DNA from 3 places in the Cupriavidus sp. C2SS-8b genome. Region 3 is predicted to be linked to each of the others. Evidence: predicted binding sites of a transcription regulator. Region 3 holds the regulator's gene; each other region holds the start of a gene.
The links. The regulator sigma-54, encoded in region 3, starts transcription at its own class of promoters, with help from an activator protein. The targets are predictions, from matches to a motif close to TGGCANGNAANCTGCTTT.

Region 1 (3,232 bases), on a different replicon from region 3:
ATGCAGCTTGAACACCCATACCGATCCGCCCTGCTCCAGGAAATTCACGCGCTTGGCGACTTCCCCGCCCCACAGCGGCACCGCCCCGCCCCAGCCCGACACCACGGCCACGTACTGCTCGCCGTTGTCTTCCCAGGTGACCGGCGGCGCCACCACGCCGCTGCCGGTCTGGAACTTCCAGAGTTCCTTGCCGGTCTTGGCGTCGGCGGCCTTCAGGTAGCCTTCGGGCGTACCCCAGAACACCAGGCCGCCGGCGGTGGTCATCACCCCGCCCCACAGCGGCGCGTTGTTCTTGACCTCCCAGATGATCTTGCCGGTCTTGGGGTTGATGGCGCGCAGCGCGCCGATGTAGTCCTCGTTCAGCGGATGGATGGTGAAGCCGGCGCCCAGGTAGGCGGCGCCCTTCTTGTAGCTGACGGGCTCGTTCCAGATATCCATGGCCCACTCGTTGGCCGGCACGTAGAACAGGCCGGTCTGCGGGCTGTAGGCCATCGGCTGCTGGTTCTTGCCGCCGAGGAAGCCGGGCGCGGCCAGCACGGACTTGCCCTTCTTCGGGTCGGTGCCGCTGGCCGGGTCGCCGGGGCGGCCTTCGTCGATATAGTTGGGCCGGCCGGTCTTCAGGTCGATGCCGCTGGCCCAGGTGATCTTCTTCACGAACGGGAACGCATTGACCAGCTTGCCGTTGTTCGCGTCGTTGACATAGAAGAAGCCGTTGCGGTCTGCCTTGCCGCCCATGCGCTTGCCGTCCAGGTCGAAGGTCACGAACTCGTTGACGCCGTCGAAATCCCAGCCGTCGTTCGGGGTGTTCTGGTAGTGCCAGACGATCTTGCCGGTGGCCGGATCGATGGCCACCGTCGACGCCGAGTAAAGGTTGTCGCCCTTGCGGATATGGCTGTTCCACGGGCCGGGGTTGCCGGTGCCGAAGTAGACCAGCCCCGTCGACGGATCATAGGTGCCGCCGAGCCAGGTGGCGGCGCCGCCGGTCTTCCAGGTCTCGCCGGGCCAGCTGGCGTTCTCGGTGCCGGTCACGCCGTTCTCGGTCTTGTTGCCGTCCTTGTCGTACTTGTAGCCCATGTGGCCTTCGACCACCGGACGCGACCACACCAGCTGCCCGCTCTTGGCATCGCGCGCCTCGACCCGGCCGACCACGCCGAATTCGCCGCCCGAAATGCCGGTGAGCACCATGCCCTTGACGATCAGCGGCGCCGCCGTGTACGAATAGCCCGCGGCATAGTCCGCCAGCTTCTCCTTCCAAACCACCTTGCCAGTTTTCTGATCAAGCGCCACGAGTTGCGCATCCAGCGTCCCGAAGATCACCAGGTTGTCGTAGAGCGCCGCGCCGCGGTTGACCACGTCGCAGCACGGCATGATGCCTTCCGGCAGCCGGTGCTCGTACTTCCACAACTTGGCGCCGGTCTTCAGGTCGAGCGCGTAGATGCGCGAGTACGACGCCGTGACAAACATCTTGCCGTCGTGGATCAGCGGCTGGGCTTCCTGTCCGCGCTGCTTCTCGCCACCGAACGAGAACGACCACGCCGGCACCAGGTTGCCGACATTTTTGGTGTTGATGCGCGTAAGCCCGGAATAGCGCTGGCCTTGCGGCCCCATGCCCCATGACAGCACGTCGCCGGGGCTCTTCGCATCGTTCTCGATCATGGCATCGGTCACCGCCGCCTGCGCGGCCAGCGTGGCCACGGCAGCCGCGGCTGCCACCACTACTCGTAAGGTCCTCATTGTCTTCTCCTCGTTATTTTCCGTTTCCACCGGTGCGCCACTGCGCCGCAACCAGTGACGCAGTTGGCAATTCCCATGCCAATCGGATTTGCGCGCCAGTCCGCCGATTGCCGCCGCGTGGCGGCGTTGCAGCCGTGTCAGCACGCAACATTGCGTTGCATCTGCTCCAGAACTGAACAGCCAGCAGTGGCCGCGCCATCAGCCAAAGCCGTGCGCCACCGCATAGCGATGCATCTCGACGCGGTTGGCCAGCCCCATCTTCTTGCGGATCAGCGTCTGGTAGTTGGCCACGGTCTTGGTGCTGAGGCAGAAATGCGCGGCGACGTCCTCGATCGCGGTGCCGCGCGCGAACTGCCGGAACAGGTCGAATTCTCGCGGCGACAGCGCGAAGTGCGGCGGCTGCGTGCCCATGTCGACCAGGCCGGCAATGTCATCGGACAGCACTTGCTGCCCTGCGGCGATCTTTCGCACCGCGTCCACCAGCGCGTCGGGCGCGCTGCTCTTGGTCAGGTAGCCGGCCGCGCCGGCGCGCATCGCCTGCATCACGACGGCCGCGCTGTCGTGCATGCTGAACACCAGCGTGCGCAGCGCCGGCACACGCACGCCCAGCCGCCGCAGTATCTCCAGGCCGCCGCGGCCCGGCATCGACAGGTCCAGGATCAGCACGTCGGCCCGTGTCCGGACCAGCCAGTCGTAGGCGGCATTGCCGTCGCCGAACTCCGCCACCACGCGCATGCCTTCGTCCAGTTCGAGCAGGCGCCGGTAGCCCGTGCGCACCACGGCATGGTCGTCGGCAATCACCACATCGATCGGGTTCATGCCGCCTGCCTCCCTGCTTGCATCGATGACGCCTCCTGCGCGGGCGCAGGCAGCGGAAAACTTGCGCTCAGGCGGCAACCCCGCGTATCCCCGGTGCGTTGAGCGTCTCCGACCAGCAGCGTGGCGCAATGCGCCCAGGCGCGCTCGTGCATGCCCCGCAGGCCATGGCTGCGCTGCAGGGCCGCGTCGATGTCACCGATGCCAGCGCCGTCGTCCTCCACACACCAGCAGACCTTGTCCCCATTCCTTGCGATGCAGACCGACGCCCGGCGAGCGCCGGCGTGGCGCATGACATTGGTCAGCGCCTCCTGCGTCATCCGGTAGAGCGTCAGGGTCAGGTCCGGCCCCAGCATGGCGCCGCCAAGATCGACGGCGCAATCGAGCCGCACCGACTGGCCCGGCTGTCCCCGCCAGCTGCGCACCAGGTCCTGCAGCAGCCGGTCCACGCCGGCGACGTGTCCGTCTGGCTGCGCGCCATGCGGGCGCAGCCGATGCAGCAGGTGGCGCACTTCGTCCTGGATCCGGGCGCAATGTCCAGCCAGGTCGTTGGCCACGATCTGCAGCATCGGCGCATGCGAGCACTTGCGCACCAGGTACGTGGCATCGGCGCGCATGGCGGTCAGCACCTGGCCGAACTCGTCGTGCAATTCACGCGCCAGCCTGGCACGCTCGCATTCCT
Region 2 (3,232 bases), 840 kb from region 3:
CGTGAGCCCGCCCGGCACCATGCGCACCTCGCGCCCCGACAGCACGAACGGACGCAGGTCGATATGACGCGGTGCGATGCCTGCTTCGACATACGTCGGGCATGTCGACAACGCCAGCGTCGGCTGGGCGATGTACTGCTCGGGGCGCGACTTCACCACCTCGCGGAAGGTATCGATCTCCGCGCGCGTGGCCGCCGGCCCGACCAGCATGCCGTAGCCGCCCGCGCCATGGGTTTCCTTGACCACCAGTTCCGCCATGTTGTCGAGCACGTATTGCAGGTCGTCCGGGCGCCGGCACATATAGGTCGGCACGTTGTTGAGGATGGCCTCCTCGCCCAGGTAGAAGCGGATCATGTCGGGCACGTACGGATAGATCGACTTGTCGTCCGCCACACCGGTGCCGATGGCATTGCAGATGGTCACGTTGCCCGCGCGGTAGACCGACAGCAGCCCGGCCGCGCCGAGCGAGGAATCGTGCCGGAACACGAGCGGATCGAGGAAATCGTCATCCACGCGGCGGTAGATCACGTCGATGCGCTGCGGCCCCTGCGTGGTGCGCATGTAGAGATGGTCGTCCTCGACGAACAGGTCGCTGCCTTCGACCAGTTCGACGCCCATCTGCTGCGCCAGGAAGGCGTGCTCGAAATACGCCGAGTTGTACATGCCCGGTGTCAGCACGACCACGGTCGGATCGGCGATGGCCTGCGGCGAAACCCCGCGCAGCATGTCCAGCAGCAGGTCGGGATAGTGGGCCACCGGCGCGACGCGGTTGCGCGCGAACAGGTCTGGGAACAAGCGCATCATCATCTTGCGGTTTTCGAGCATGTACGACACGCCCGACGGTACGCGCAGGTTGTCTTCCAGCACGTAGAACTCGCCCTCGCCCGCCCGCACGACGTCGATGCCGGCCACGTGCGCGTAGACGTCGTGGGGCACGTCCAGGCCCAGCATCTCGGGGCGGTACTGGGCGTTGTTGTAGATCTGGTCCGGCGGGATCACGCCGGCGCGGATGATGTCCTGCCCGTGGTAGATATCGTGGATGAAGCGGTTCAGCGCCGCCACGCGCTGGCGCAGGCCCTTGTCCAGGGTCGCCCATTCGCTGGCCGGGAAGATGCGCGGGATCACGTCGAACGGAATGGTCCGCTCGGTGCCGCTGTTGGCTTCATCCTTGTCGCCGTAGACCGCGAACGTAATGCCCACGCGCCGGAAGATCAGGTCGGCCTCGGCGCGCTTGTTGGCCATGGTGTTCTCGGACTGCCGCGCGAGCCAGTCGGAGAATTGCCGGTAGTGCGGTCGTACCAGGCCACCCGGCAATGCCTGTCCCGCCTGGATGACGGTATTGCTCTCGCCATCCCGCCAATCCAGCATCTCGTCGAAAAAACGCGCCGCCATGATGACCCTTCCCTCCGTGAAATCGGGGGGCGTCCTGGTCGCCTGGCCTGCCGGTCTCCCACCGGAATCGCCGCCCCTTGTTTTTTGGCTCTACAGACTGTCGAGTGAACTGGCCCTTTCAGCATACTTGTGCCAGCGAAAGCCGCAAGTTTCCGCGATGGCGCGGCACGGAAACGGGTGAAGCAAGATGCCTGCCAGGGTGACTGCAGGCGCGCGTGCGGGAGTGGGTCAGCGCGCGGTGGCGCGGTGGCGTCCGCCGTCGTCGAGGATGGCCTGCACCAGCGCCTCCGGCGTTTGCCGGATATCGAGCACCAGCGCACCTTCGGGTTCTTCGAGGGTATCGAGCTGGCTCTGCAGCAATGCGGGGTTGAAGAAGTGGTCCGTGCGAGCGGACAGGCGCGAGCCGATCACCGACGCGTCGCCCTTCATGTAGACGAAGGTCACGCCGCCGTCCGGCGGCGTCAGCCGGTCGCGATACACCTGGCGCAGCGCGGAGCAGGTGAACACGTGGGTCCGGCCCTCGGCCCGCGCGGCATCGATGGCTGCGCGCATGGCCGCCAGCCACGGCCAGCGGTCCTCGTCGGTTAGCGGGATGCCCGCGTGCATCTTGGCCTTGTTGGCGGCGCTGTGGAATTCGTCCGCGTCATGGAACGCGCAGCCCAGGCGTTGCGCCAGCATTTCGCCAACCGTGGATTTGCCGCTGCCGGAAACGCCCATCAGGATATAGATCATGTCTGCTCCATCGATCATGGTGTCGGATGGTTTGCCCCATCCTTGTCGGTAGCCTGGGCGCCGGCTGGCGGCGCGCAGGTGCCCGGCTGGCGGCTGGCACCGGCCGGGAGGAATCGAGTCAATCGGATGAAACGGGCCTTGGCCCGGCTATTGTGCGACGGAATGCGCCGCCGTGGCAGTTCCGGGCGCGACGGCCGCCGGCATGGCGTCGGCCTCGGACAGGTCGAGTGCGCTGCCGCCCTCTTCCGCCATGCGCGCGTGGCGCCGGAACAGGCCGAACAGGCCGCGGCCCATGCTGAACCGGGCGAAATCATCGGCCGGCGCTGGCGCGACGGGGCGCGCCGCGAATTCGGCCGGATCACCGAGCCAGGCAAGCGTGCCCGCAACGGCGTCCATGCGCACCAGGTCGCCGTCGCGCACGCGCGCCAGCGGTCCGCCGGCCAATGCCTCGGGGCCCATGTGGATCACCGCGGGGACCTTGCCGGACGCGCCGGACATGCGGCCATCCGTGACCAGCGCCACGCGGTGCCCCGCATCCTGCAGCGCACCCAGCACGGGCGTCAGGCGATGCAGTTCTGGCATGCCGTTGGCATTGGGCCCCTGGAAACGGACCACGGCCACCACGTCGCGGTTCAACTCCCCCGCTTCGAAGGCCGCTTGCAGGGCCTCCTGCGAATCGAACACGCGCGCCGGCGCCTCGACCACGCGGTGTTCGGGCGCCACGGCGGACACCTTGATCACGCCGCGGCCCAGGTTGCCCTGCATCAGGCGCAGGCCACCCTCGTCGGAGAACGGCTCGGCCGCCGTGGCGAGGACCTGCGCGTCGCCGCTGGTCTTGGCGCCATCGCGCCACTGCAGGACGCCGTCGACCAGCACCGGCTCCTGCGTGTAGCGCGCCAGGCCAGGGCCGGCCACGGTCTGCACGTCCTCGTGCACCAGTCCGGCCTCCAGCAGCTGGCGAATCACGTAGCCCACGCCGCCCGCGGCGTGGAAGTGGTTCACGTCCGCCGAGCCGTTCGGATAGACGCGCGCCAGCAGCGGCGTGATGCGGGACAGGCGGTCAAAGTCATCCCAGTCGATCAGCACACCCGCCGCGCGCGCCATGGCG
Region 3 (3,232 bases):
GCTGCGTTGTCGTCGAAGATCGACTGGGAGGTGACGCCGGTGAGTTCCATGCGTGATGACTTTCGGGGCGGGGACTGTGCCGGATTTTACGATGGTCCGGTCTGTTGCCAGCCCAGGGGAGGGATCAGGGATGCCACTGCGTCAGGAGTTCATGGACCGCGTCCGGCGTGGCCAGGGTTGCCAGGCCTTCGCGCATGTCGCGATCCGACAGCAGCTGGGCGATTTCGGAAAGAATCTCGAGATGCTGCTGCGTAGCCTGTTCCGGCACCAGCAGGAAGATCAGCAGCGAGACCGGCTTGCCATCCGGCGATTCGAACGGGATCGGCTCGGCCAGCCGCATGAAGGCCGCCAGCGGTTGCTTCAGTCCCTTGATGCGCCCGTGCGGAATGGCCACGCCCGCGCCCAGGCCGGTCGAACCGAGCGACTCGCGCGCGAACAGGTTGTCGGTCACGGTCGCCCGCGCCACGCCATGGTTGTTCTCGAATAAGAGCCCGGCTTGCTCGAATACACGCTTCTTGCTGGTGACGCTGACGTCGAGGTTGATGTTGCCGGGTGGCAGCAGTTTGGCCAAACGATTCATGGGCGATGCGAGGATTTCAGTTAGCAGGCAGATCGGACTGCTCAGCCCGGAAACGAAGTGGGGCCGGTTTGCGGCCACGCCATGGCTCACCAGGCGTTCGGCCATTATAGAGCAGCGTCTCCCCTGTCCTTGTGCAATGCAGCGCCGGGCCCCTGTATGGCCCGGTCCGTGCTGGTGCCGCCACACCTGGGTACGGTGGCCGCGCCGGAGTCGCCACGCGCGATGTCTTGGAGAGCATACACCGTGCTGCGCCAGTTGCGAACACTTGTGTCCAGGACGCGCGCCAGGTCAGGGCTACAGATGCAAAAAAGCCGCGCTACATGGCGCGGCTTGCTTTTATCAGTCCTGTTTCAATGCCCAGCCTTGCGGCTGGCAGGCTTGATCATTGCTGCTGTAGTTGAGACTCGGCCATCTGGTACTTGACCGCTTCGCGGTCGTGGCCTTGAACGCGGTCCTTATAGCGAAGCACCTGGCGGTCCAGCTTGTCGACAAGTGCGTCGATGGCCGCATACAGGTCTTCGTGATGGGCTTCCACAAAAATGTCCTTGCCCCGAAGGTGCAAATTGATTTCCGCGTACTGACGCCTGTCCTTTTCCTTGTGATTGTCGACTGAGAGTAGCACGCTGACGCCAATGACTTGATCGAAATGCCTGACGATACGCTCCAGCTTCGTTTCCACGTACTCACGCAGCGGCGGCGTGATGTCCAGGTGGTGTCCACTGATCTTGAAGTTCATAGCGCTTCTCCTTCTGAAAGAGCTGCACCAGGCAGGCGGTGCAACTCGGCTACAAAGTCTTGCGGAGATTGACAGCAGGGATCTTCAGGGCTTCGCGATACTTGGCGACGGTACGGCGCGCGACAACGAAGCCTTGTTCACCCAGCAATTCGGCAATTCGGCTGTCGGAAAGAGGACTCCTCGGGTCTTCGGCTCCTATAAGTTGCTTGATCAAGGCGCGGATCGCCGTTGAGGAAGCCGCCCCACCGGTTTCGGTGGAAACGTGGCTGCCAAAAAAGTACTTCAGTTCGAAAGTACCCATCGGCGTTGCCATGTATTTATTGGTCGTCACCCGGGATATGGTTGACTCGTGTAATCCCAGTGTATCGGCAATCTCCCGCAAAACCAAGGGGCGCATCGCGATTTCCCCGTGCGTGAAGAAGTTCTTCTGACGCTCGACAATCGCCTGCGAAACTCGCAGGATCGTGTCGAACCTTTGCTGGATATTCTTGATCAGCCAGCGCGCTTCCTGCAGCTTTTGCTGCAGCCCCGCGGCACCGGATTCTCCCTTGGCGCCACGCAGGATCTGCGCGTACATGTCGTTGATGCGCAGGCGCGGCATCACATCCGGATTGAGCTGCGCGATCCAGCCGCCGCCGCCCTTGCGCACGAATACGTCGGGCACCACGAAGTCCGCTTCAGGGCGGCTGTATGCGTGGCCCGGGTAGGGCGCGAGCGAGCGGATCAGTTCATGCGCGGCCTTGAGCGCTGCTTCATCCACCTGCAGTGCTTTTTTCAGGCGCGTGTAGTCGCGCACGGCAAGCAGTTCGAGATGATGGTTGACGATCGAGAGCGCCAGCTCGCGCTGCGGATGCTGCAGCCGGCGCAGTTGCAAGCTCAGGCATTCGGCGGCATTGCGCGCGCCCACGCCGGGCGGGTCGAAGCTTTGCAGCAGCGTGAGGATCGCCTGCAATTCGTCGACCTCGAATTCGAGTTCCTCGGGCAACTCGGTGCAGATCTCGTCGAGCGACGCGCTCAGGTAGCCATCGTCGTCGAGCGATTCGATCAGGAAGATCGCCAGGCCCTTGTCGCGCGTCGAGATCTTCAGCGGCGCGAGCTGCTCCATCAGGTGTTCGCGCAGGGTGGGTTCGGCGTCGCGCAGCTGCATGGGCGTCTTCTCGTCGTCCTCACCCTGCGGGCGCCGCGCGAAATCGTCCAGGCTCCAGTCGCTGCCGTAATCTTCGCTACCGCTGTCGCTATAGCTCTCATCCTCGCTGGCCGGGCTGCTGGCGTTCGCGTCGCTGTTGCCCTGCGGTTCGGCCGGTGCGGGCGCGGGTGCGCTCTGCAGGTTGACCGAGCCATCGGCCGCCACGCGCAGCGGGCTGTCGATCCAGTCGTTCTCGCGCTCCAGCAGCGGGTTTTCCGTCAAGGCCTGCTCGACTTCCTGCTGCAGCTCAAGCGTAGAAAGTTGCAGCAGCCGGATCGACTGCTGCAGTTGCGGCGTGAGTGCCAGATGCTGGGAGAGACGGAGCTGTAGCGACGGTTTCATGCGACCTATTCTATGCGCATCCAACCGATGTTGGAACGGAAATTGCTATCGCTGATGCTGCCTGATCGTCTCTGCCAAGCGCACCTGCCGCCCCGGCTTCACATGCGGAAGTTTTCGCCCAGGTAGACGCGGCGCACCGACTCGTTGGCGATGATTTCGTCGGGCTGGCCCGATGCGAGTACGGTGCCTTCGCTGATGATGTACGCGTGGTCGCAGATGCCAAGCGTCTCGCGCACGTTGTGGTCGGTGATCAGCACGCCGATATTGCGCGCCTTGAGGAAGCTGACGATGCGCTGGATCTCGCCGACCGCGATCGGGTCCACGCCGGCGAACGGTTCATCGAGCAGGATGAAGCGTGGCGAGGAAGCCAGCGCGCGGGCGATTTCCA

Region 1: the regulator sigma-54 is predicted to act here: its motif matches at 1,798-1,815, upstream of ACIGJB_RS22845 (PQQ-dependent methanol/ethanol family dehydrogenase).
Region 2: the regulator sigma-54 is predicted to act here: its motif matches at 1,572-1,589, upstream of ACIGJB_RS05760 (circularly permuted type 2 ATP-grasp protein).

What each region holds. Positions count from the first base shown of each region.
Region 1 covers NZ_CP172717.1:1,282,198-1,285,429, forward strand. The annotation lists gene ACIGJB_RS22845 (PQQ-dependent methanol/ethanol family dehydrogenase) at 1-1,734, opposite strand, end outside; gene ACIGJB_RS22850 (response regulator) at 1,933-2,553, opposite strand; gene ACIGJB_RS22855 (sensor histidine kinase) at 2,550-3,232, opposite strand, start outside.
Region 2 covers NZ_CP172716.1:1,246,444-1,249,675, reverse strand. The annotation lists gene ACIGJB_RS05760 (circularly permuted type 2 ATP-grasp protein) at 1-1,392, opposite strand, end outside; gene ACIGJB_RS05755 (gluconokinase) at 1,621-2,124, opposite strand; gene edd (phosphogluconate dehydratase) at 2,272-3,232, opposite strand, start outside.
Region 3 covers NZ_CP172716.1:405,012-408,243, forward strand. The annotation lists gene hprK (HPr(Ser) kinase/phosphatase) at 1-50, opposite strand, end outside; gene ACIGJB_RS01875 (PTS sugar transporter subunit IIA) at 125-580, opposite strand; gene hpf (ribosome hibernation-promoting factor, HPF/YfiA family) at 963-1,316, opposite strand; gene ACIGJB_RS01885 (RNA polymerase factor sigma-54) at 1,366-2,844, opposite strand; gene lptB (LPS export ABC transporter ATP-binding protein) at 2,943-3,232, opposite strand, start outside.